2 regions of the Paenibacillus glufosinatiresistens genome follow, and region 2 is predicted to be linked to the other one. Evidence: predicted binding sites of a transcription regulator. Region 2 holds the regulator's gene; the other holds the start of a gene.
What was found. The regulator NrdR, encoded in region 2, represses ribonucleotide reductase genes. The targets are predictions, from matches to a motif close to AACACNATATATNGTGTT.
Positions count from the first base shown of each region.

Region 1: a site for NrdR is predicted at 5,289-5,306, ahead of RBI05_RS01650 (adenosylcobalamin-dependent ribonucleoside-diphosphate reductase). Genes of this name have one in related genera too.

Region 1 covers NZ_JAVFHT010000001.1:373,514-384,644, reverse strand. Annotated here, with positions in the region: gene RBI05_RS01670 (TetR/AcrR family transcriptional regulator) at 1-29, opposite strand, end outside; gene RBI05_RS01665 (beta-1,6-N-acetylglucosaminyltransferase) at 172-1,047, opposite strand; gene RBI05_RS01660 (VOC family protein) at 1,168-1,608, opposite strand; gene RBI05_RS01655 (TetR/AcrR family transcriptional regulator) at 1,788-2,438, shown strand; gene RBI05_RS01650 (adenosylcobalamin-dependent ribonucleoside-diphosphate reductase) at 2,548-5,196, opposite strand; gene RBI05_RS01645 (DEAD/DEAH box helicase) at 5,541-7,331, shown strand; gene RBI05_RS01640 (YqhG family protein) at 7,328-8,407, shown strand; gene RBI05_RS01635 (hypothetical protein) at 8,520-9,551, shown strand; gene RBI05_RS01630 (YqzE family protein) at 9,656-9,838, opposite strand; gene RBI05_RS01625 (N-acetylmuramoyl-L-alanine amidase) at 10,021-10,752, shown strand; gene RBI05_RS01620 (divergent polysaccharide deacetylase family protein) at 10,757-11,131, opposite strand, start outside.
Region 2 covers NZ_JAVFHT010000001.1:217,953-229,083, reverse strand. Annotated here, with positions in the region: gene opp3C (oligopeptide ABC transporter permease) at 1-401, opposite strand, end outside; gene RBI05_RS00975 (ABC transporter permease) at 394-1,335, opposite strand; gene RBI05_RS00970 (peptide ABC transporter substrate-binding protein) at 1,475-3,151, opposite strand; gene RBI05_RS00965 (fructose bisphosphate aldolase) at 3,665-4,552, shown strand; gene RBI05_RS00960 (VOC family protein) at 4,577-4,945, shown strand; tRNA gene RBI05_RS00955 (tRNA-Lys) at 5,001-5,073, opposite strand; tRNA gene RBI05_RS00950 (tRNA-Ala) at 5,085-5,160, opposite strand; tRNA gene RBI05_RS00945 (tRNA-Lys) at 5,311-5,383, opposite strand; tRNA gene RBI05_RS00940 (tRNA-Ala) at 5,395-5,470, opposite strand; gene nrdR (transcriptional regulator NrdR) at 5,607-6,083, opposite strand; gene RBI05_RS00930 (alpha/beta-type small acid-soluble spore protein) at 6,185-6,415, shown strand; gene RBI05_RS00925 (lytic transglycosylase domain-containing protein) at 6,498-7,061, opposite strand; gene coaE (dephospho-CoA kinase) at 7,058-7,654, opposite strand; gene RBI05_RS00915 (manganese efflux pump) at 7,678-8,400, opposite strand; gene mutM (DNA-formamidopyrimidine glycosylase) at 8,559-9,392, opposite strand; gene polA (DNA polymerase I) at 9,446-11,131, opposite strand, start outside.

The DNA.
Region 1 (11,131 bases), 160 kb from region 2:
TGCCGGGTATTCTCCGTCGGCTTGTCCATTGCGCACCTTCCGTTCCTTTGTGATTAATCTGTAGACCAGTCTCTATAATTCGATTATACAGGATGACGCTCCGTTTTGTATAGGCATACCCCCGGCACAGCCCGGAACATTAAAGGGCGCCCCGGTCGGGGCGCCTTCTCTTCAAGCTTCCAGCAGCAGATGGTCGATGATCTCCCGGTCCACGTCAAGGTCGAACTTGCGTCCCCAGAAGCAGCCCTGGCCCTTCTCCCGGATGCGGCTGTAGTCCTCCAAGCGGAGCGTACGCGGATAATCCGGCCCGGTGTCCCAGTCCGTATACCGCTTGATCTCATTCACGACATTCTCCCGGTAGGGACTGTTCAGAATAAGGGTATGGAAGTAGACTTCATCGCCGCAAAAGGAATGCCGGAACAGCCGGTCGTAATCCGGATTGCCGCCGATGTAGTCCAGAATGTACTCCATGCAGGCTCCCGTGATGGACATCCAGTTCGACCCCTTGTACAGCTCGGCCGGGAGTGCGTCCAGCTTGCGTCTCAGAAACGGTACTCTCATGACTACATTCGTGTACCGGTCGCGAAGGCGGGTTATCCGTCTGTCTTTGGAGATCAGAAATCTCGGATAATAGACCGACACCCGGTAGAGGCACCCCCACATCTCCGTGCTGTTCGGCAGCTTCACATGCTTGACGAATTCCTTGCCCTCGGCGGCCTTGAAGAATTCGGCGATCGTCCGGTTCGGAACAAGCGGCAGATCCTGCCCGCTGATCAGATGAACATAATCGTAGGCATCGGTCTCCCGGATCAGCTTGAAGCATTTCAGCACACTCTCGATTTGACTGTAATGCCCCCACTGCACCACGACCGGCTCCCGGACAAAATGAATATCCGGCCGGTGCCGGATTTCGTGCTCAATCCCGCTCTCTGCATCGACATGCAGGAAGAACTCCACATGCTCATCCTTCAAGGATTCCAGCAAAAGATTAATCTGCTGCGGATTCTTGTGGCAGAGAACCACATAAGCCATCTTGAACCGCTTCACGACGCCCACCTTCCTTTCATTTCCTTTCGGTCGATTATAGAGGAAGGGAGGGGCCGGGGCAACCCTCTTAAGTACAAAAACGCACTATCTTTCTTATAAAACAGCAACTTCCAACGAATGTTACTGATGTTTCATAATTTGAATCTCCATTCCCCAAGAAGTGGTTATATAAAAGAAACCAAGAGGGCTGAGTTCTCTAACGACCACATCGGATTGCTCTTTAAAATAACTTAAAGCAGCATCCAGATCGGTAACTGTTAAAGCTAGATGCGAAGCCCCGGTATCACTTGGTTTTGGTTGAACATTCTGTTGATCTGGAGCCGACCATTGCACCAACTCGATTTTTCGACCTCCATATTGCAAAAAGGCTGCTCCTTCAACCACTGAATTTTCGTGAACCCCAAAATATCTTTTCAAACTATCGTCTTCAAATTGCAGCCTACCTGGTCGAAATAGCACTTCAAAACCTAATGTTTTTTCAAAGAAATCAACTGCTACATTAATGTTAGGTACGACAAATCCCGAATGGTCAATGGTTCCTTGGAAAATTGAATTTTTCATAAATTTCATCTCTCCTTATTTTCTAGAATCGCTGGACTAGCCGCTATAAAGTGTTGATTAGTGTTGATTAACTACCACAATACTTATTATAATAGACTCCAAAGTTAATACAATAATCAATGAATCCATAGTCTGTTCATTAATCATCACAATCACAGTTTACTGAAAGGGCGGATAATTTGTCAGAGAAAATGGATCGCAGAAAACTTCGCACGAAAAACTTACTTCGCAAAGCTCTTTTGGAACTAATCGAGGAAAAAGGCGTGGACGCTATCACAGTTAGTGATATTACCAAACGAGCCGGACTCAATCGTGGAACTTTCTACTTACATTATCAAGATGTTAGCGACCTTTTAGAACAAAATAAATCAGAGGTTTATGGAGGACTAAGAGAGATTATTGTTCAATTGAGCTTTCTTGAATTATTTAACTATGCTTCTAAAGATGAGCCGTATCCAAAAATTACAAGAATTTTTGATTTTTGTAAATTTCACAGCGAATTTTTTAAAGTCATTTTGGGACCCAAAGGAGATCCATCATTTCTGGAACAAATAAGCCGTTTTATGCAAAACCAATTATCACAGAAGATTCCGGAGTGGCAGCCTCAACAAAATAAAGTCATCGTCCCCCTCGGCTATTTGATAACCTTTGTAATATCAGCCAATATGGGAATCCTTCAACATTGGTTTGCGATGGGCTTAAAAGAAACACCTACTGAACTTGCTTTAATAATCACTCGAATTGTTAGTCAGGGTGTAATTGCTTCTGCCGGCTTGAGTCCTACAACAATTCCAGTGCAAGAATCCGGGACTGGAACATACTTGAATTGAAAAATGGACAGCTGCATAAACGCAGCTGTCCATAGGAGAAACCATTTGAATAAAATGAACTTCCATAATCCATCACACTCAGCGAAGTGCTTTTTGTTTCGGTATTAACTTACCCGCATCTGCTGTATCCGCAATTGCTGCAGGACTTGCAGCCCTCGATGTTAATCAGCGAGGCCGAGCCGCAGGACGGGCACAGGTCCCGAGAGGCCGCGGCGGCATGGTTGTGGCCGTGGCCGCCGTGATCGCCGCTGCCCGCTTCCGGAGCCGCAGCCGCCGGAGCGATCTCCGGTACCTCAAGCGCCAGCGTCGCGGCGATCGGCGCATGGGCGTGCTCTTCGGCCGCGTTGTTCTGCGCGTGCGTCTCCAGGGCCTTCGCTACGGCGTCGGCGATGGACTCGACGCGGTTCGCGCCGAAGCCGATCGCGCCGGAGCCGCCGATGCCTTTGAGGTGCTTGATAAGCAGCTCAACCTTGTTGCCGTGGTCGCCGTAGCGCAGGAACAGCGAGCAGACGCGGCCCAGCGCTTCGGCCATGGCGAACACGTCGGAGCCGGCTTTGCCGACGTTCAGGAAGATCTCGGCCGGCGTGCCGTCCAGGTCATTGATGGTGATATACGCCATGCCGAACGGCGTGTTGATCTTGTACGTCGCACCGCGCAGCACCTGCGGACGCTTCTTGTACTGGCGGTCCATGTCGCCGGCCGCCGGCGAAGCCGGAATGGCGGCCGGAGCAGCCGGGGCCGCAGAAGACGTATTCGCGGCGGAGACATCGGACGCCGCACTTCCTGCGGAAGCTTGGTCAGCGGGAGTCTCTTTCTTGTCGTCCTTCTTCTCGGTCTGGAGCACCTGCGTGTCGCGGCTGCCGTCGCGGTAGATCGTTACGCCTTTGCAGCCGAGATCGAAGGCCAGCTCGTACAGTTCCTTCGTCTCTTCGACAGTGAAATCGCTCGGGCAGTTCGCCGTCTTCGAGATGGAGCTGTCCACCCAGCGCTGGATCGCCGCCTGAACACGGATGTGATCCTTCGCCGACAGGTCCATGGAGGTCACAAAATAGTCCGGCAGCTCCTCGCCCGGATGGGCTTCCAGCCATTCCTGGGCAATCGGCACGAACTGCTCGTCGAAGCCAAGGCGGCTCTGGCGGAAATATTTGAACGCAAAATAAGGCTCAATGCCGGTTGACGTTCCGACCATGGTACCGGTACTGCCGGTCGGCGCTTGGGTGATGACGGTCACGTTGCGCATGCCTTTGGCGCGGATCGCTTCGGCAACTTCCGGATACACCTTCTCCATGTTGGCCATGAAGCCGCTCTGCATGTAGAGCTCGGCGTCAAAGGCCTGGAACGAACCCTTCTCCTCGGCGATGTCGGCGGATGCCAGATACGCTTCGCGGGCCATGAAGCCGTACAGCTTGTCCAGGAATTCCAGCGATTCCGGACTGCCGTAGCGGACGTTCAGCTTGATCATCAGCTCGGCCAGACCCATGGTGCCCAGTCCGACGCGGCGTTCCTTCTTCTGGTTCGCCTCGTTCTCCGGGAAATGGTACGGCGTCTTGTCGATCACGTTGTCCAGGAAGCGCACCGAATAGCGCGTAACCCGGCTCAGTTCATCCCAGGCGACGTCATGCTTCTCTTCGTCATAGAACTTGGAGAGGTTCACGGCCGACAGGTTGCAGACGCCCCATGCCGGCAGACCCTGTTCGCCGCACGGATTCGTGCAGATGATCGGGTTGAAGTACCAGCTGTTGGACATCTGGTTGTAGTATTCCATGAAGACCACGCCGGGCTCGGCGGACTTCCAGGCGGATTCAATAATGATTTGCCAGATTTCGCGCGCTTTGACTGTGCGGTACGGAATGACTTTGCGCCCCGCAGCCTTCCACTTGGCCAGATCGCCGTCCCAGACGTCGTCATAGTCGGCATCGGTCGTATCCGGGAAGACCAGCTCCCAGTCGAGATCTTCCTTGACAGCCTTCATAAAATCGTTGCTGACGCATACAGACAGGTTGGCGTTCGTCACCTGGCCCATCGTCTGCTTGACGGTGATGAAATCGAGCACATCCGGGTGCCAGTCGTTCATCATCAGCATCAGCGCGCCGCGGCGGCTGCCGCCCTGCTCGATCAGTCCCGTCGTGTAGCTGAACAGGCCGCCCCAGGAGACCGAGCCGCTCGACGATCCGTTGACGCCCTTGACGATGGCGCGGCGCGGGCGAAGCGAAGACAGGTTGATGCCGACGCCGCCGCCCCGGGCCATAATCTCGGTCATTTCGGACAGCGTCTCCATGATGCCGCCCCGGCTGTCCTTCGGCGAAGGAATGACATAGCAGTTGAACAGCGTCAGTTCATCGCTTGCACCGGCGCCGGCCGCGATCCGGCCTCCCGGGACGAGCTTCCAGTCGTCCAGAATGGAGCGGAAGTTCTCGGTCCACTGCTCCTGCAGCTCGGGCGTCTTCTCGACCGAAGCCATCGCCGCCGCGAGCCGGTCCCACATTTCCTCCGGCGTCTTCTCGATGTTCAGGGTCAGCTTCTCTACGTCCGACTCTACCAGCTGGCCGCTGCGCGTCTTGACGGTCACCGTCCGGCCGCTGCGTTCGACAATTTCGCCGACTTCCTTCGTCGGGAATTTCGGATCGTCCTTCGTGAGCACCAGCACGACATCGCCCACCTTGGCATTGTTCGTGTCGGCATCCTTCCAGGCATAGCGGTCCAAAAAGATTTTCTCGCTCAGGCCCTCCAGGCGCTGATTGCGCTGCACCGTACTCATATAAAATAACCCCTCCTGATTCCATAATCCGATTGTTGTCACTATCCAATAACCCCTCAAGGAAGCGCGTCAAACGCCGAGTTCCCATATTTTTCACAATATGTAGTGGGGTTCAGCCTTTCAACTATACCACATATTGTATCAAAAAGTTTAGTCCAAAATCCGTCCTCCATCTCCCTTTTTTTGGCCAAACGCTGGGCCGGAGGGGGCAATAGCTCGGTTTTTCGGACCCGGGGACCCCATAAACCGCGCCGGATCGCGCTTGACACGGTTATGAAATCTTTGAATCCGAGCCATACTACTAGTCAACTGTGTTCCACAGAACCGCCGGAGGAGGCCGCCGCATGAATTCCAACGCCGAGAACGCATCCATCACTGCCGATTCAACCGGTCCGCAGCCCGCAGACCTGCCCTTTCCCGGCATTCCGGCCGCGCCCTCTCCCCTTCCCGTCCCTCTCCATATCGACCGCAGCTGGCAAGGCGAGCTGTCGGAACGGCTGGACCGGGGCGGGCCCTGGGGAGACTGGCGGCTTGCAAGACTTGCGGTGGAAGGAGAGGCCGCAACCCTGGTCACAAGCTTCGACGAACTTCAATGCCTCAAACAGCTGAGCAGCCTGTCTCCCTTGCCCCATCAGAGCGAGACCGCCCGCCGGGTGCTGCTGGAGATGTCCGGCCGCGCCATTCTCGCGGATGAAGTCGGACTCGGCAAGACCATTGAAGCGGGCCTGGTGCTGAAGGAATACCTCGTCCGCGGGCTGGTGACCCGGGCGCTGATTCTGGTCCCTGCTTCGCTGGTGCTCCAGTGGGTGCGGGAGCTTAATGCCAAATTCGGCATCCCCGCCGTCGCCCAGAAGAAGCATTATTCCTGGGACAATGAGATTGTCGTCGCTTCCATGGACACGGCCAAGCGCGATCCCCACCGCGAGCTGCTGCTCGGGCGGGAATACGACATGCTGATTATCGACGAGGCCCACAAGCTGAAGAACAAGAAGACGACCAATTATCAGTTCGTTCAGCTGCTTCGCAAAAAATACTGCCTTCTGCTCACGGCCACGCCCGTCCAGAACGATCTGGACGAGCTGTTCAACCTCATCACGCTGCTGAAGCCCGGGCGGCTCGGCCATTCGGGGGAATTCGCCTCCAATTACGTCGAAGGCAAGCGGCAGCCCAAGAACGAGGACCGGCTGCGCGGCGAGCTGGCCAAGGTCATGATCCGCAACCGCCGCGGCGAAGGCGAGGTCTCCTTCACGAAGCGGCGCGTCACGAATGTGCCGCTGTCGCTGTCGGAGGAGGAACGGAGTCTGTACGACGGCGTGACGGCTTTTGTGAAGGAGCAGTATGAACAGGCGGGCGGCAACCTCAGCAGCATGCTCTCGCTTGTCACCCTCCAGCGCGAGGTATGCAGCAGCCGGGATGCCGTCTTCGTGACTCTGGTCAACCTGATGAAGAAGCTCCCGCCCGACTCCCCGCGGCGCGAACGGATGATCGAGCTGCTGCAATTGATCCGGGCCGTCAAGACCAACACCAAGGCCGAGAAGACGCTCTCGCTGATCCGGGACATCAACGAGAAGGTGATTGTGTTCACCGAATACCGGGCGACCCAGGAATATCTGCTTCAGTATTTCCGGGACAACGGAGTCGTCGCCGTCCCGTATTCGGGCGGAATGAACCGCGGCAAAAAGGATTGGATGATGGACCTGTTCCGGGGCCGCGCCCAGGTCATGATCGCCACTGAAGCCGGCGGCGAGGGCATCAATCTGCAATTCTGCCACCAGATGGTCAATTTCGACCTGCCCTGGAACCCGATGCGGGTCGAGCAGCGGATCGGCCGGGTGCACCGGCTGGGACAGCTCCGCGATGTCTGCATCCACAATCTCTCTACACTCGGCACAATTGAAGAGCATATTCTGCATCTGCTGCATGAGAAGATCAATCTGTTCGAGATGGTAATCGGAGGGCTCGACGACATTCTGGAGCGGTTCGAGCAGCGGGAATCGCTGGAGAAGAGCCTGTACAAGATTATGCTGGAAGCCCGGAGCGAGGATGAGATCCGCCAGCGGGTGGACTCCATCGGAGACGAACTGGAGAAGCTCCGCCGGTCCGGCGGGGATGCGGAACGGAGGATGACGCCATGACGATGAGTTCAAGCGAAGTCGCCCGGCAGGTGCTGGATTATCTGGCGGCGACCGAATGCATAATTCTGGAGAAATCGCCCGCCCATGTTACCGTCAAGCTGTCTCCGAGGGCCGACCGGATGCTGACCGACCGCCCCTATTATTGGGGGTTCGTGGACCGGACCGGCGCCGAGCCCCAGACCCTCTCCTTCACCTTCGTGTTCGATCCCGAGAAGTACGACCGGATGGCGGCGGAGGGGGCTCCCCAGGTTCCCCCGCGGAATGCCCCCGGGACTCCGCAGCAGACGCAGCGGGCACCGGCCGTGCAGCAGACGCTCGGGACCGCGCCGGGTGAGGAGCAGCAGGAGAGGGAGCCGCACGAGGGAATGCAGGAGCAGCCGCAACCCGCGCCGCAGGAGGGCATCCTGGCCCGGTACTTCGGCGTAGCGCCGATGGTGCCCCGTCTCGGCCCCGGGCTGATCCGCCGGGAGGATGTCACCTTCGGCAGCCGCCGGCTGCGTCAGATCTGGGCCGCCTCCCGCGAGGAAGGCCGGATGCTCCAGCTGTTCGAGCAGCCCGGGGTCCGGCAGAGAACCACGCTGTTCTCGGCGGCTTACGAGCCCTGGCTCGCCGTCTGCTTCAAGGTCGGATTCCGCTGCGATCTGAAGCGGGAAGAGCTGCATATGCTCGGCGTGTCGCTGCTGGACGGGCGCGTAGCCGAAACGTTCGATGAACGGCTGAACCGGCTGGAGCTGACGCCCAGGCTTCCGGAGAATGTGCATATCGAACCGGCGGGCCTCACCTTGGAAGAGGGCGCGAAGGTGCTGGAGCAGCATCTGACGGACCGGCTCGCCGGACTGGACTACGGCTGGGCGGAGGCGGCGAGAAGCCGACTGGCCGCCGAGCTGGAGCTGATCGACGGGTATTATGCCGAGCTGCTGAAGGAGCCCGACGAGGAGAAGCGCGCGGCGGTCCAGGAACAGTACGACGGGCGGCGGCGGGAGACGCTGTGGCAGTACGAGCCCCATATCGACGTTACCGCCCTGGTCTGCGGGCTGTTCTACCTGAGAAAGTCCTGGTCCGACCCCGCTCGCTAAATCCGGTCAAAAAGATCGCCCGGTACAGGTCCGGCCGCGCGACAGCAAGCAACAGTCTTTTTGACTGCGCTGTTCTACACTGGATAACAGAACTTAGAAAGTCGGTGATCCCTTGCCTATCCATCCGCATCCTCCCAAGGACGGCCTTTGCGGCTTCAGCCTTCGTCTCGCGTTTGCCGGACTTGCACTGCTTGCGGGACTGGCCGCCGCCTGCGGTCCCGTCTCGGCCGTTGGCGCGCCGCCTGCGGCGGCCGCCGTCCATCCCGCTCCCGTCTCGCTTCCGGCGCCGACCGCAGATGCCGCCCCTTCCGTCCGGCTGCTTGCCTTCGTGCAGGCGGCTGTGGACAAGCTCTCGCAGCAGGAGCCATATGGTTCCTGGATCGGCGCGAAGCCTTCCGTCTACCCGCTTGGACCCGGCACGCACGGCTGGCTTGTCCAGTTGACGGCGGACGGCCGGCGCGTCGGCTATCTTATCGTCACCGCAGCAGAGGACGGCGGCTATGCGCTCTCGGAATACGGAGCGGGCAGCAGCGGCCTGCCCTACGATCTGGAAGCACTCCGCGCCTTCTCCGCGCGGAACGGACTCCTTCTCTCTTCCCTCTCTTCCGGAAGCTGGCGGCTGACGCCTTGCTACAATGGAATCCTGCCTTACTGGAGACTGGACAACGGCTCCGGCGAGCTGCTCGTCAGCGCTGTTCAGCCGGAACTCCTTCCCGTCTCTGCGGCGGCTCCATCTCCCGGTTCCGGCGAGGCGGCGAACGCACCGGTTCTGACCGGGATACTCACTTCCGGGAACGCAGACCGCTACTCGCCGCAGACCGTCATTCGAGCTTCAGCGCCGGCTGAGGACCCTTACGACAATCTGCTCTGGCTGTCCGCTCCCCGTCTGCGGCCGGCCTCGGCAGCCGAGCTTGGTGCGCTGCTTCGCACTTCGCCTGCCCTGGTCTTCCGGGCTTCGGGCACGAATGGGGCAGGCAGCGGACCGCTGGCAGTTACAGGTTGCCAGGCGTGGACCCCCGCCGGGCAGCCCACGGACGGAGCGGAGGTTCTATACGCCGCTGCCGGACCCGGCGGTCAGCGGATGCTGCCGCTGGCTTCGCTGCTTCGGGCCGGAACCCTGCAGGCTTACGCGGCGCAGCCCTGATCCACTATGGACATAAGAAGGCCCCCTGCCCGTTAACGGGAATCAGGGGGCCTTCTTGGTGCTTCTTGGCTTGGGCATCTGCCCTCCGCGAAGAGGGCGTACGGCTACCGGCGCCGTTCTTCTCTGCTTGCCCTCCATACCGACCAGCCCAGCGGCAGCATGCCGAACCACCGCTGGCTCCAGGGCTGCCGGACCGGCCGCTCCCGCTCCGCGGTGCGCGGTCGGTCCATGGCGACCACCATCTTCTCGGTAATGAACCGGACCAGTTCTTCTCCGTCCGAAGCCATGTCTCATCCCTCCATCCGCTTCCGGCTTCCTATACAATAAGGATGTCCGTCGGGGACCCGGTTCATTCGGGAGAGACACGAATAATTCTGCCTGCCGGGGAACAATCTAACAGAAGCGCTCCGAAGCGGCCAGCGGACCGGACGGAACCGCTCCCACTCTATATTCCAGGAGGGAACCCGCCTTGAGTGACCGATTTCTCGTCCCGCTTCGACCGATCGGACGGACGCTGCTGCTTGCGTCCTCTCTGCTGACGACCCTGCTTCTGCCGCCCTTCGGAACCGCCGACGCCGCCTCTCCGGAATCGGGACACCGGGAGACGCTGATCGGCCACGGCCACCGCATCATCCTGATCGACGCCGGGCACGGCGGCATTGACGGAGGCACATCCCACGGCAAAATTCTCGAGAAGGACATCACGCTCGCCATCTCCCGCAAGCTCTTCCTGCTGCTGCGCAGCGACGGCTTCGACACCGTGCTGAACCGGTTCGGGGATTATGCGCCCAGCGAAGACAACCGGTGGCTCCGCAGCCGTTCCCGGCATATGCGGGACCTGGCCCAGCGCAAAGAGCTGGCCGAGACGCTGCCCGCCTCCCTGGTCGTCAGCATTCATGTCAACTGGGCCAAGTCGCCGGCCAAGCACGGTCCGCTGGTCCTCTACCGCCAAGAGGGCCGAAGCTTCATGTTGGCCGAAGCGATCCAGGAGCAGCTCAATACGCTGTACGGCACCCAGGCCGATCCGGTACAGGGCAAGCCCTTCTACCTGCTGAACCGGATTTCGGCGCCGACCGTCATTGTAGAGGCCGGATTCGTCAGCAGCCCCGCAGACCGGGAGAAGCTGACGACGCCTAAGGGGCAGGAGGCGCTGGCCGAAGCCATTGCGACCGGCATCGCCGCCTATCTGATGGAGCTGTAGCGCTCTAGGGGAGCAGCGGCTTGGGCGTCCAATGCCACTCTTCCCGCAGCAGATCGGAAATGCCCACGAAGACCACTTGGTTCTTAAGCGACTCATATCCGGTCCGGATGCCGGCAGCCGTCTGCCGCCCCTGAACCCCTACATGTCCGATCGTAATGCAGAACCGGTTGTCCCGGGCCATCTTGCCCGCCAGCGACATCTGCTTCGACACATGGCCGGCGGTATGGATATCGTCGAGGAAGATCTGGTTCTCCACCTTCGGCAGCCCCATCTCCAGCGCCATCCGGCCGACGACCGAGCGGTAGTTGGTCTTGCTGTCCACGAAGAACAGGCCTCTCTCCCGGCATACGTCCAAAATAATCCGCATCACCCGCTCGTC
Region 2 (11,131 bases):
CGGGTCCAGAGGTCCCGGCCCAGCGTATCGGTGCCGAAGGTATAGTAGACATCGTCCAGTTTGCGCTTCTCATACAGATTAACGCCCTTGACTTCCCCGTTGAAGATGAAGGTGTTGTCGAAGCCCTCAATCCGCGGAGGCAGACTCTTATGTCGGATATTCATGGATTTGTACGTATGATCGCTCATCATCGGTCCGATTATGGCCAGTGCGGCAATCAGAATAATCATAATCAGCCCGAAGACCGCTCCCTTGTTGGCCCGAAAACGGACGAGGGCGTCCTTCCAGTATGATTGACTGGAGTAATTGCGGTCGATCCGGGCGCGCAGACTGTTATCCGCCAGATGGAAATCGCCCTGGTCGAAGCGGTTCAGATCGCTTGCCGGTGTCAGATCAGCCATGGTTCTCCCCCTTTGCCAGCCGGATTCTCGGATCGATGATGCCGTACAGAATATCGACCAGCAGCATAACGAGAATGAACATCAGGCTGTAGACGAAGGTTACCGCAAGAATCACATTATAGTCATTGACCTGGATCGCGGTAACCAGCAGGCTTCCAATGCCGGGGATGGCAAAGATCTGTTCAATGACCAGACTCCCTGTCATCAGACCGACGATCAGCGGGGCCAATACGGTTATAATCGGAATCAGCGCATTGCGGAGCGCATGAACCCAGATCAGACGCCGGCGAGGCACGCCCTTGCTCTCCGACAGCAGCATATATTCGGAGCCGAGCACTTCGATCATCTCCGACCGGGCGAAGCGGGCGACCGTGGCGACGGTGAACATGGCCAGCGCAATGGTCGGCAGTACGGTCGAAACGAAGGGCTTATGGTCGGTATACAGGATCGGGAACCACTTCAGCTTGGAGCCCAGGAAGAAGGATAAGGCCAGCGCAAATACATAGGACGGAAAGCTGACGCCGATGACCGAGATAAAGGTCGTCAGACTGTCAATGAAGCTGTTATGCTTCAGTGCAGCGACGATTCCGAGCACAAGTCCGATCAGCGCGCCGAGTACGACCGCCTGAAAGCCGATTTGCAGGGACACCGGAAGACGGGCTTCCAGCATGGCGGAGATGGGCATGTTCTTCTGGATCACATAGGAGACGCCGAAATCCCCGGTCAGCATATTCTTGATGTAATGAAAAAAACGAATGAATACAGGCTGATCCAAACCGTATTTGGCATCCAGCACCGCCCGCTGCGCGGCCGTAATCTTCTCATCGTTGAACGGAGAACCCGGCATGAACTCCAGCATAAGGAACAGGAACAGCAGAATGACCAGAATGGTTATCACAGCAATGCCAAGCCTTTTCAGCACATAGCTTCTCAAATGATTTCACCTCAAGTCGGGTAGGCTCTAGCGTTCATAGACCGGGACGGAAGAAAGCTTCTCCCGTCCCGAATATGGAATTACAGCAGGGGGCTCCCTGCTGTAATCCGGTTAACAACCCTTTGTGCCGCTAACTTAATCAGCTCTTGTCAGCATGCTTGTAGAAGACGTTGACGCCCACGGAATGGAACTCCAGACCGGTTACGTTCGGCTTGATGAGAACGGCATTCCCCTTCTGGTAGACCGGGAAGATTACAGCCTGATCCATCACGATGCCTTCCGCCTTCTTCAGCGCTTCCCAGCGTTCTTCCGGCTTGGAAGCCAGGTCGCCCTTGCTCGCGCTGTTGATGAGCGCGTCATATTCCGGGTTGGACCAGAAGCCGTAGTTGTTGGGACTTCCGGTTACCCACATATCCAGATAAGTCATCGGGTCGGCATAGTCCGGGCCCCACCGCGTAAGACCGATCTGATAGTCGCCTTTCTGCATCAGCTCGACACGGTTCTTCTTTGGCTGGGATTTCAGTTCAAAGGTGATGCCGGGAAGCGTCGATTCGATCTCGGACTGAATGAACTGGGCAACCAGCGTAGCCGATTCCGTATCCTCGAACAGCAGCTCGAACTTCAGGGAATCCACGCCAAGCTCCTTCTTCGCCTGCTCCCAATATTTCGCCGCTTCTTCCTTGTTGGTGGTCGGATAAGTTCCCGCCGTTTCGCGGAAGTCCTTCCCGTCCGGTCCGGTGGCTAGCTGGGTCGGAACCGCAAAGTCAGCCGCAATCGATCCGTCCTTCAGGATCTCCTCCACAATGGCCTGCTTGTCGTAAGCAAGCGACAGCGCCTTCCGCAGATTGACGTTCTCCAGTCCCTTGACCTTCATATTCGGAGACAGGTACCAGAGGTATCCGGCAACGATGCTGTGGTATTCCGGGCTGTCCTGGTAGCTGGAAATCTGTTCGCCCGACAGTTGAACATAATCCAGATCGCCGTTCTCGTAAGCCAGGATGGATTGCTGGGTATCCTTGATGACCTGATAGTTCAGTCCATCCAGCTTGATACTGCCGGCGTCGTAATAATCGGTGTTCTTGACGAGGGAGAATGTCGTCCCGCCGACATCCCATTTGTCCATCTTGAACGGTCCGTTGGCCAGCAGATTGTCGGCCGTCAGCGCGTACTCGGTGCCCTTCTCTTTATAGAAGGCTTCGTTGATCGGATAGAAGGGCGGGAATGCCATCAAGGAGTTGAAGAAGGCGACCGGGCGATCCAGTTCCACGACAAGCGTCTTGTCGTCGGTGGCTTTCACGCCGAGTTCATCGATGCCCTTCTTGCCTGCGACGATGTCGTCTGCATTCTTGACGCCGGCCACCCCCATAATGAAGCTGTATTCACTCGCCGTTTCGGGGCTCACCAGCCGCTTCCACGCGAATTCAAAATCATGCGCCGTTACAGGGGTGCCGTTGGACCACTTGGCATCCCGGATGGTGAAGGTAATGGTCTTCCCGTCTGCGCTGACATCAGCCTTCTCGGCCATCGCAAGCTGGGATACGCCCGCCTCATCGACGGTATACAGGCCTTCAATCGTATCGGCGATCACTTCGAAGGACAGGCCGTCCGTCGCAATGGCCGAGTCCATGGAAGCCAGCTCCACATCCTTGCCAAGGTTCAGAATCTTGCTTCCGGTCGTTTTGGCCGGAGCCGAGCTGGCAGCCGCCGGAGCCGAACCTGAAGGAGCCTTATCCGCTGCATTGTTGCCGGAGTTGCCGCAGCCTGCAAGCAGAACCATTACCATACTGACGGCCAACATGAATTTACCTCTTCTCAAATCCAATCCCCCCTAATTATGTATGTGGATCTGTCTCGCTCTAAGGATTTAACCGATGGTTATTTATTCATCCTTGTGAGCATTATACAAAGCAAGCCAGAATGCGTCAATATACCTTCCACATAAAAGCATAAAAGTTATCGAGATAGGGAGCTTATGACGAATAAATGAAATATATCAGAAAAAAGAGGATAAAGGAGGGCGAACAATGTCTAATTAGTTCACATTTTCCATACTGTCGCGTCATCTCGTTAAGCAATGACGCGTTATTGCGGTGAATCAAAGGGACAAAAAAAGAGGGGCAATGAAAGAGGGGGTGAAGATTTGGCGTTGCGCCGCTTTAGTGTATCACAATTTTATCGGACGGGTTGTGACATTTCTCCCGTCATGCCGTTATGCAGCGGCCAAGTATCCTCACCTCGGTTCTCTGCGGTTTCGGAACGTCCTGTTAAGGGTGCTATAATGTGGAGGGCAACTGCCTCATTATCCGCTGAAAGCGAAAGGAGAAGTGTCATGAACCAAGAACAACGCAATCGGATTCGTTCCGGACAAGGATTTATCGCCGCGCTGGACCAGAGCGGCGGAAGCACCCCCAAGGCGCTGGGGTTGTACGGCATCGCCGCAGACCGGTATTCGAACGAAGATCAAATGTTCGAGCTTGTTCACGAAATGCGGACCCGGATCATCAAGAGTCCGGCCTTCCGGTCCGAGTACATTCTCGGCGCTATTCTGTTCGAGAATACGATGGACCGGAGTATTGACGGCATGCCTACTGCAGATTATTTATGGGAGAAGAAAGGAATTGTGCCCTTCCTGAAAGTGGATCAAGGGCTGGCCGCTCCAAGCGGCGGGGTACAGCTTCTGAAGCCCATTCCCCGCCTGGATGAATTGCTGCAACGGGCAGCGGACAAACGGATCTTCGGCACGAAGATGCGGTCGGTTATCGCCGCGGCTCATCCTGAGGGTATCCGCGAGGTGGTCGAGCAGCAGTTCGAGCTCGGCAGACGAATCGCAGCCGCAGGCCTCGTGCCGATTATCGAACCCGAAGTCGATATTCGTCAGCCCGACAAAGCCGACTCGGAGCGTCTGCTGAAAGCCGAACTTGCCCGCCAGCTCGATGCGCTGGATGAAGGCGTTGAGGTGATGCTGAAGCTCTCCCTTCCCAGCGAGGACAATTATTACCGCGATTTGATGGACAACCCTCATGTTCTGCGCATTGTCGCCCTCTCGGGCGGGTATCCGCAGCAGGAAGCGAACCAGCGCCTGGCACGCAACCACGGCCTGATCGCCAGCTTCTCCCGCGCCCTCTCGGAAGGGTTGGGAGCCGCTCAGACGGATGAAGCCTTCAACGCGGCGCTGGAGCGCTCGATTCAGGCCATCTACGAGGCTTCGATTACCTGAGATGAGAAGGAGCTATCCCCTGATATGAATCTACAAATGAACTGGATAACGCTGAGAGTGCGCGATCTGGAGGCTTCGTTGGCCTTCTATCACGGTATTCTGGGACTTACGGTTGAACGGCGATTCGAGAGCCGGGGCCGCCGGATCGCCATGCTCGGATCTCCCGGTCAGCCCAAGCTGGAGCTGATCGAGACCGGCTCCGAGGCGGCTCTTCGCCCCGGCAGCGGCATCTCCATCGGATTTGAGACGGAATCCCTGGAGGGCGCCATGGAACGGCTCAACGGCTGCGGCGTCCCTGTCTCGCGCGGGCCCATCGCGCCGCGTCCGGACCTGCGTTTCTTCTACGTGCTGGACCCCGACGGTTTTGAAGTGCAGCTTGCCCATCACGGGTAAGCTGCTTTTTGGCAGACAAGCAAAAAGAAACGGCATTGCTGCCGTTTCTTCGCGATGGACTCTCAGGGACTCGAACCCTGGACCAATTGATTAAGAGTCAACTGCTCTACCAACTGAGCTAAGAGTCCATATTCGATTATGGTGGAGCCTAGGGGGATCGAACCCCTGACCTCATCGCTGCCAGCGATGCGCTCTCCCAGCTGAGCTAAGGCCCCGCAGCGACAATTTCTCAACCGCTCACAAGAAAAGATTATACAGGCTTTCCCGGGTCTTTGCAACACTTTTTTTGCGATCATACAAACGACGATAACAACCCCTGAACACCCCAAAAAAAAGAAACGGCATTGCTGCCGTTCCTCTCCTGATGGACTCTCAGGGACTCGAACCCTGGACCAATTGATTAAGAGTCAACTGCTCTACCAACTGAGCTAAGAGTCCATATTCGATTATGGTGGAGCCTAGGGGGATCGAACCCCTGACCTCATCGCTGCCAGCGATGCGCTCTCCCAGCTGAGCTAAGGCCCCACAGCGACAATTTCTCAACCGCTCACAAGAAAAGATTATACAGGGTCTTGTACCAAAACGCAACCCTTTTTTTGAGGGGACCGAACAATGCCCGTCCGGTCCCTCCCTACCGCAAGCCGAAAGCGCCAGAAGTCTCCTACAGAGCGTCGGTCTCCTTCGGATTTCGGGACAACAGGCCCTTCAGTTCCTTCATGAACATGTTAATGTCCTTGAACTGACGGTAGACGGATGCGAAGCGGACGTAGGCCACTTCGTCCACGGGGTAGAGCTGTTCCATAACCAGCTCTCCGATCTGCTGGCTGTCGACTTCGGCGACGGCAATGCCGCGCAGCGCTTTTTCCACTTCGGACACAATCATCTCCAGCCGTTCGACGGATACGGGACGCTTCTCGCAGGCGCGGATCAGCCCACGGAGAATTTTGTCCCGGCTGAACTCTTCCCGGCTTCCGTCCTTCTTGATGACAATTAGCGGGGTCTCCTCCACCATCTCGAACGTCGTGAACCTGCGGCTGCAGTTCTCGCACTCCCGCCTGCGGCGGATCGATTTATTCTCATTGGCCGGCCGGGAATCCAGCACCTTCGTATTGGTATGGTCGCAGTAGGGGCATTTCATCGATTCACTTCCTTTCCAAAAAACACCTGATAATATGAACTCATGAACGGGCGGAATGCGGTACATAATACAGTTACCAACCCGATAGGAGGTGAACAGAAATGGCACAGTCGAGCAGTGGAAGCTCCAACTCCAACAACCTGGTTGTACCGAAGTCCAACGCCGCTCTGGAACAACTGAAATTTGAAGTTGCCCAGGAGCTTGGTATCACTCTTTCCCCGGATGGATACCAAGGCAATAAAACTTCCTACGAGAACGGTTCGATCGGAGGTTACATCACGAAGCGTCTTGTAACCATCGCCGAACAACAGCTGGCAGGAAGCTTCAAATAATCTGCCGTTATAAGCTTGCCCGGAAAGGGCCGGTACATTCGAAAGAATGTCCGGCTCTTCTTCCGGTTCCTTCCTCCCGCCTTCAGAAGGTGCCGTAAATCTCCGTATACTGATTATAATAATAAATGACCCGCTGTACATAATGGCGCGTCTCGCCGAAGGGGATGTCCTTGACGGTGTCGAAGCTGCCGTCCCAGGTTCCTTCGTCTATCCAGCTCTGCACCTTGCCGGGACCCGCATTGTATGCAGCGATGACCGCCGTCCGGTTCCCGTCGAACTGCTGCAGCAGCGAGCCGAGATACCAGGCTCCGAGCTCGATGTTGGCGGACGGCTCCTTCTTCAGCCTGTCCATCGAGACATCGGGGAGCTTGGCCTTCTCAAGCGCCCATTTGGCCGTATCCGGCATGAGCTGCATGAGGCCGATAGCGCCTTTTCTCGATTCGCGCCCCGGCTTGTAGTTGGTCTCCACCCGGATAATCGCCGCGACGAGGAACGGATCGACCTGATAGGTGACGCTGTGTCTGCGAATATCATCCTTATAATGAATCGGATAGAACCAGGACATCCAGTTGGTGCTGAGGAAGAGCACCCCGATGAATCCGAGCAGAAGGACAAGCAGCACTCTCTTCTTCACGAGCCACTTCATGACAGGCCCAGCCTGTCCCATAAAAGTCCGACCTGCTCCTCCGCAGCCTCCGGACTCCCGCTGTTGTCAATTACATAGTCGGCCCGAAGCCGTTTCTGCTCAATGTCCATCTGTGCATCCAGGCGCTTGACCGCCTGCTCCCGGGTCAATCCGTTCCGGGCCATCAGACGCTCCAGCTGTACCGCTCGCGGCACGTAGACGACCAGAACCGATTTAAACATCGTTTCGAGCCCCGATTCATACAGCAGCGGAATATCTACAATGACCAATCCGGACGGCTGCTCCGAGTCCAGTCTCTGCATTTGCTCCCGAATCTCCGCCCGGATCGCCGGATGCGTCAGCCCGTTCAGCGTATGCAGAGCCTCCGGGTTCCCGAATACCCGCTCTCCGAGCGCCGCCCGGTTCAGGCTCCCGTCCGGCAGCAGAAGGTCTCTTCCGAAGTGTTCCACGACAGCCGCCAGAACCGGATGTCCGGGAAGCATAACTTCCCGGGCAATGACATCCGCGTCCACCAGCCGGGCGCCGCGGCGCTGCAGAAGGGCGGACACGGTGCTTTTGCCGGAGGCGATTCCGCCGGTTAAGCCCATAATCATGTTGTTCACCTCATAACCAGTACTTACAGCAGCTTAATAATTGCCATGACGATCAATAAAAGGGCCGGCAGCGCGGAAGCGCGCTGCATCCAGGAGGTGCCGGCGAACCGGAGTCCCGTGTTCATGCCCATGACGACAAAAGTGCCGCTGAACAGCGCAATAGTCAGCGAAGTCAGCACAGGCTGAAAGCCGAGCAGCGCCGCGCCCAGACCGGCGCCGAAGGCATCGAGCGAGAGCGCGATGCCGAGCACCATCGCTTCCTTGGCCGATATGGTGCCCGAAGCGTCCATATCGGCCGACGAAGGCGTGCGCAGAATCTGAATCACAATGCCGAGGCGGCGGAGTTCCAGAACGAAGACGGAGCGTCCTTCCGCCTCCGCAGCGGCTTGCGTCTCCGCAGCGGCTTCCGCTTCCGCCTCCGGTCTTTCGGACTTCATCTCGTCCGGCTTCCCATCCGCTTCCCCGTCATCCCTCTTCTGCATCGCAGTCTGAATGAGCGACCAGCCGCCCATCAATAGCAGAATCACCGCCCCGACTTCGGATGCCGCATGCGGCGAGACAATCCGGGCCAACAGCACTCCGACCTGCATAGACACACAAATGACAATGCCCGAACACAATGAAATAATGACAATCGACAGCAAAGGAATCTTCAGCTTGCGCAAGCCGTATGTAACTCCGACGCCAAAACCGTCCAGACTCAGGGCAAAGGCCAGCAGCAGCAGTGAAAATAAAGGGCTGAGCACCCGCAATCCCCTCCCGTGGAGAGCCGCCGGGCGCCGCGTGTCCGAAGGAACGCGCGGGATGCTTAGCGGCAGCCGTGATAAAACCTCTTCCACAGTATATGGGCGCTCTCAGCAGGGGGTGCCAGCCGGAATGAAAAGAACGAAAACGCGTGTACCCGTTAAGGGGTCAGCCGCTGGCAGTTCGGGCAAAAGTGCGTTCCCCGCCCGCCGACCCGGCTCTTCTCGACAGGGCTGCCGCATGTATAGCAGACCCCGTCCTTGCGGCCGTAAATGAGCAGCTTCTGCTGGAAGGTGCCGCTCTCGCCTTGACCGTTGACATAGGACTTCACGGAGGAGCCTCCGGCTTCGACCGCTTCGCTCAGCGTGTCCACAATGGCCCGGTGCAGCCGCTCCGCCTGCTCCGCAGTCAGCGCCCCCGCGCTGGTCTCCGGATGAATGCCGGCCCGGTGCAGGGACTCATCCACATAAATATTGCCGATGCCGACGACATATTCCTGATTGAGCAGCAGCGGCTTGATCTTCGTCGGCTTGCCGGCAAGCAATGTCCGGAACCGTTCCGGCGTGAAAGCGGGGTCCAGCGGCTCCAGACCGAGCTTGTTCAGCGGCGGCAGCTCCAGGTCCTCCCCTTCGGCGAACAGATCCATCGTGCCGAACTGGCGGACGTCGGTATAACGCAGCTCCGTCCCGTCGGTAAAGTGAAAAATGACATGGCTGTGCTTGTCCAGCGGATCTTCCGGCCGGTACATGCCGTACCGGCCTTCCATCCTGAGATGCGACACGAGCACGAGCCCGTCCAGCAGGAAACGCAGAAATTTGCCGCGGCGTTCCACGGCTTGTATCGTATGGCCTTTCAGCATCAGCCGAAAAGCCTCTATATCGTCCGGCCGCCGGATAATGCGCGGCAGGCGGACGGTGACATCGGACAGGGTCTTGCCTTGCACCAAGGCGTTCAGGGTTCTCTTGACGGTCTCTACTTCCGGCAATTCCGGCATGATGTCTTCACCTCATGTCCCATTATACCGGATATGTCCCGGCGGCGGGACCCCTATTTGGCCTCGTACCAGTTACTTCCATAGCTGACTTCCGCCTTAAGCGGCACCGACAGCTTCAGCGCTCCCTCCATAACTTCCGGAACGAGCGACTTCATCTGCTCCAGCTCATCCGGCGGAACTTCAAATACCAGTTCGTCATGCACCTGCAGGAGCATGCGGCTCTTGAGTCCGCGTCCGGCCAGCTCCCGGTCCATCTCCACCATCGCCAGCTTGATGATATCGGCGGCCGTTCCCTGTATCGGCGTATTCATCGCCGTCCGCTCGGCGAACGAGCGCAGATTGAAATTGCTCGCATTGATATCCGGCAGGTAGCGGCGCCGGCCCAGCAGCGTCGTCACATAACCGGCCTTCCGGGCCTCAAGGACGATCTCATCCATATAGCGGCGTACGCCCTGGAAGATCCCGAAATACTGGTCGATGAACTGGGCGGCTTCTTTGCGGTTAATGCCCAGGTTCTGCGACAGACCGTAATCGCTGATGCCGTAGACAATGCCGAAGTTGACCGCTTTGGCCGAACGGCGCATATTTGAATCCACCGCTTCCGCCGGCACGCCAAACACATCGGAGGCCGTCTTCGTATGAATATCCATATCAAGCACAAAAGCTTCCTTCAGCCGCTCATCGTCGGAAATATGCGCGAGCACCCGCAGCTCGATCTGGGAATAGTCGGCGGCCAGGATCGACCAGCCCGGTTCCGACGGAACGAACATTTTGCGGATTTTGCGGCCTTCCTCCAGCCGGATCGGAATATTCTGAAGGTTCGGGAACTGGCTGCTCAGACGGCCGGTAGCGGCAATCGTCTGCCGGTAGTACGTATGGACTTTGCCGTCTTCCGGCGAAATTTCCTTAAGCAATCCTTCAATATAAGTAGATTGCAGCTTCGCTATTGTCCGGTACTGGAGAATAAGCTGTACGATTTCATGATAGGGGGCCAGCTTCTCCAGCACCTCGGCATCGGTGGAATAGCCGGTCTTCGTCTTCTTGACGACAGGAAGGCCCAGCTTGACGAACAGAATTTCGCCGAGCTGCTTCGTCGAGTTGAGATTGAATTCCGTGCCCGCAATGGCATAGATCTTCTCCGCCAGTCCGGCGATCTGGGATTCAAATTCCTTGCCCAGTTCCCGGAGGTCTCCGGTGCTCGCAACGATGCCCTGCTTCTCCATATCCGCGAGAATCCGGGAGAGGGGCATCTCCAGATCATGGAACAGGCCGCTCATTGACGTATCGGCCAACTCCCGCTCCTGCTTGGCAGCAACGCCGAGCAGCGCCGCGCTCTTCCCGGCGACATGGGCGCCCAGCTTCGCAAGCTCCGGCAGCCGGTACTTCGCCCCCTTGCCCAGCACTTCTTCGTCCGGGGCAAGCCGCGGCAGGCCGTATTTGGCGACAAGATCGCTCAGACTCTGATTGGCTTCGGTCGGGTCCAGCAAATAGGCGGCCAGCTGCGTGTCGTGATAGGCCCCGGCAAAAGCGATGCCCTTCCAGTGCAGCGCCAGGTCCGCCCGGTGCAGATCGTAGCCGGTCTTCCGAATGCCGGGGTCGCCCAGCCATTCCAGCAGCGGAGCCGCCGCCTCCTGCTTCAGCAGCTCGAAGGGAACATAGTAGTGACGCCCGGAGGTGGAGAGCGCAAGGCCGATCACTTCAGCCCGGTGCGGATTCTCGCCGTACGTCTCAACATGCAG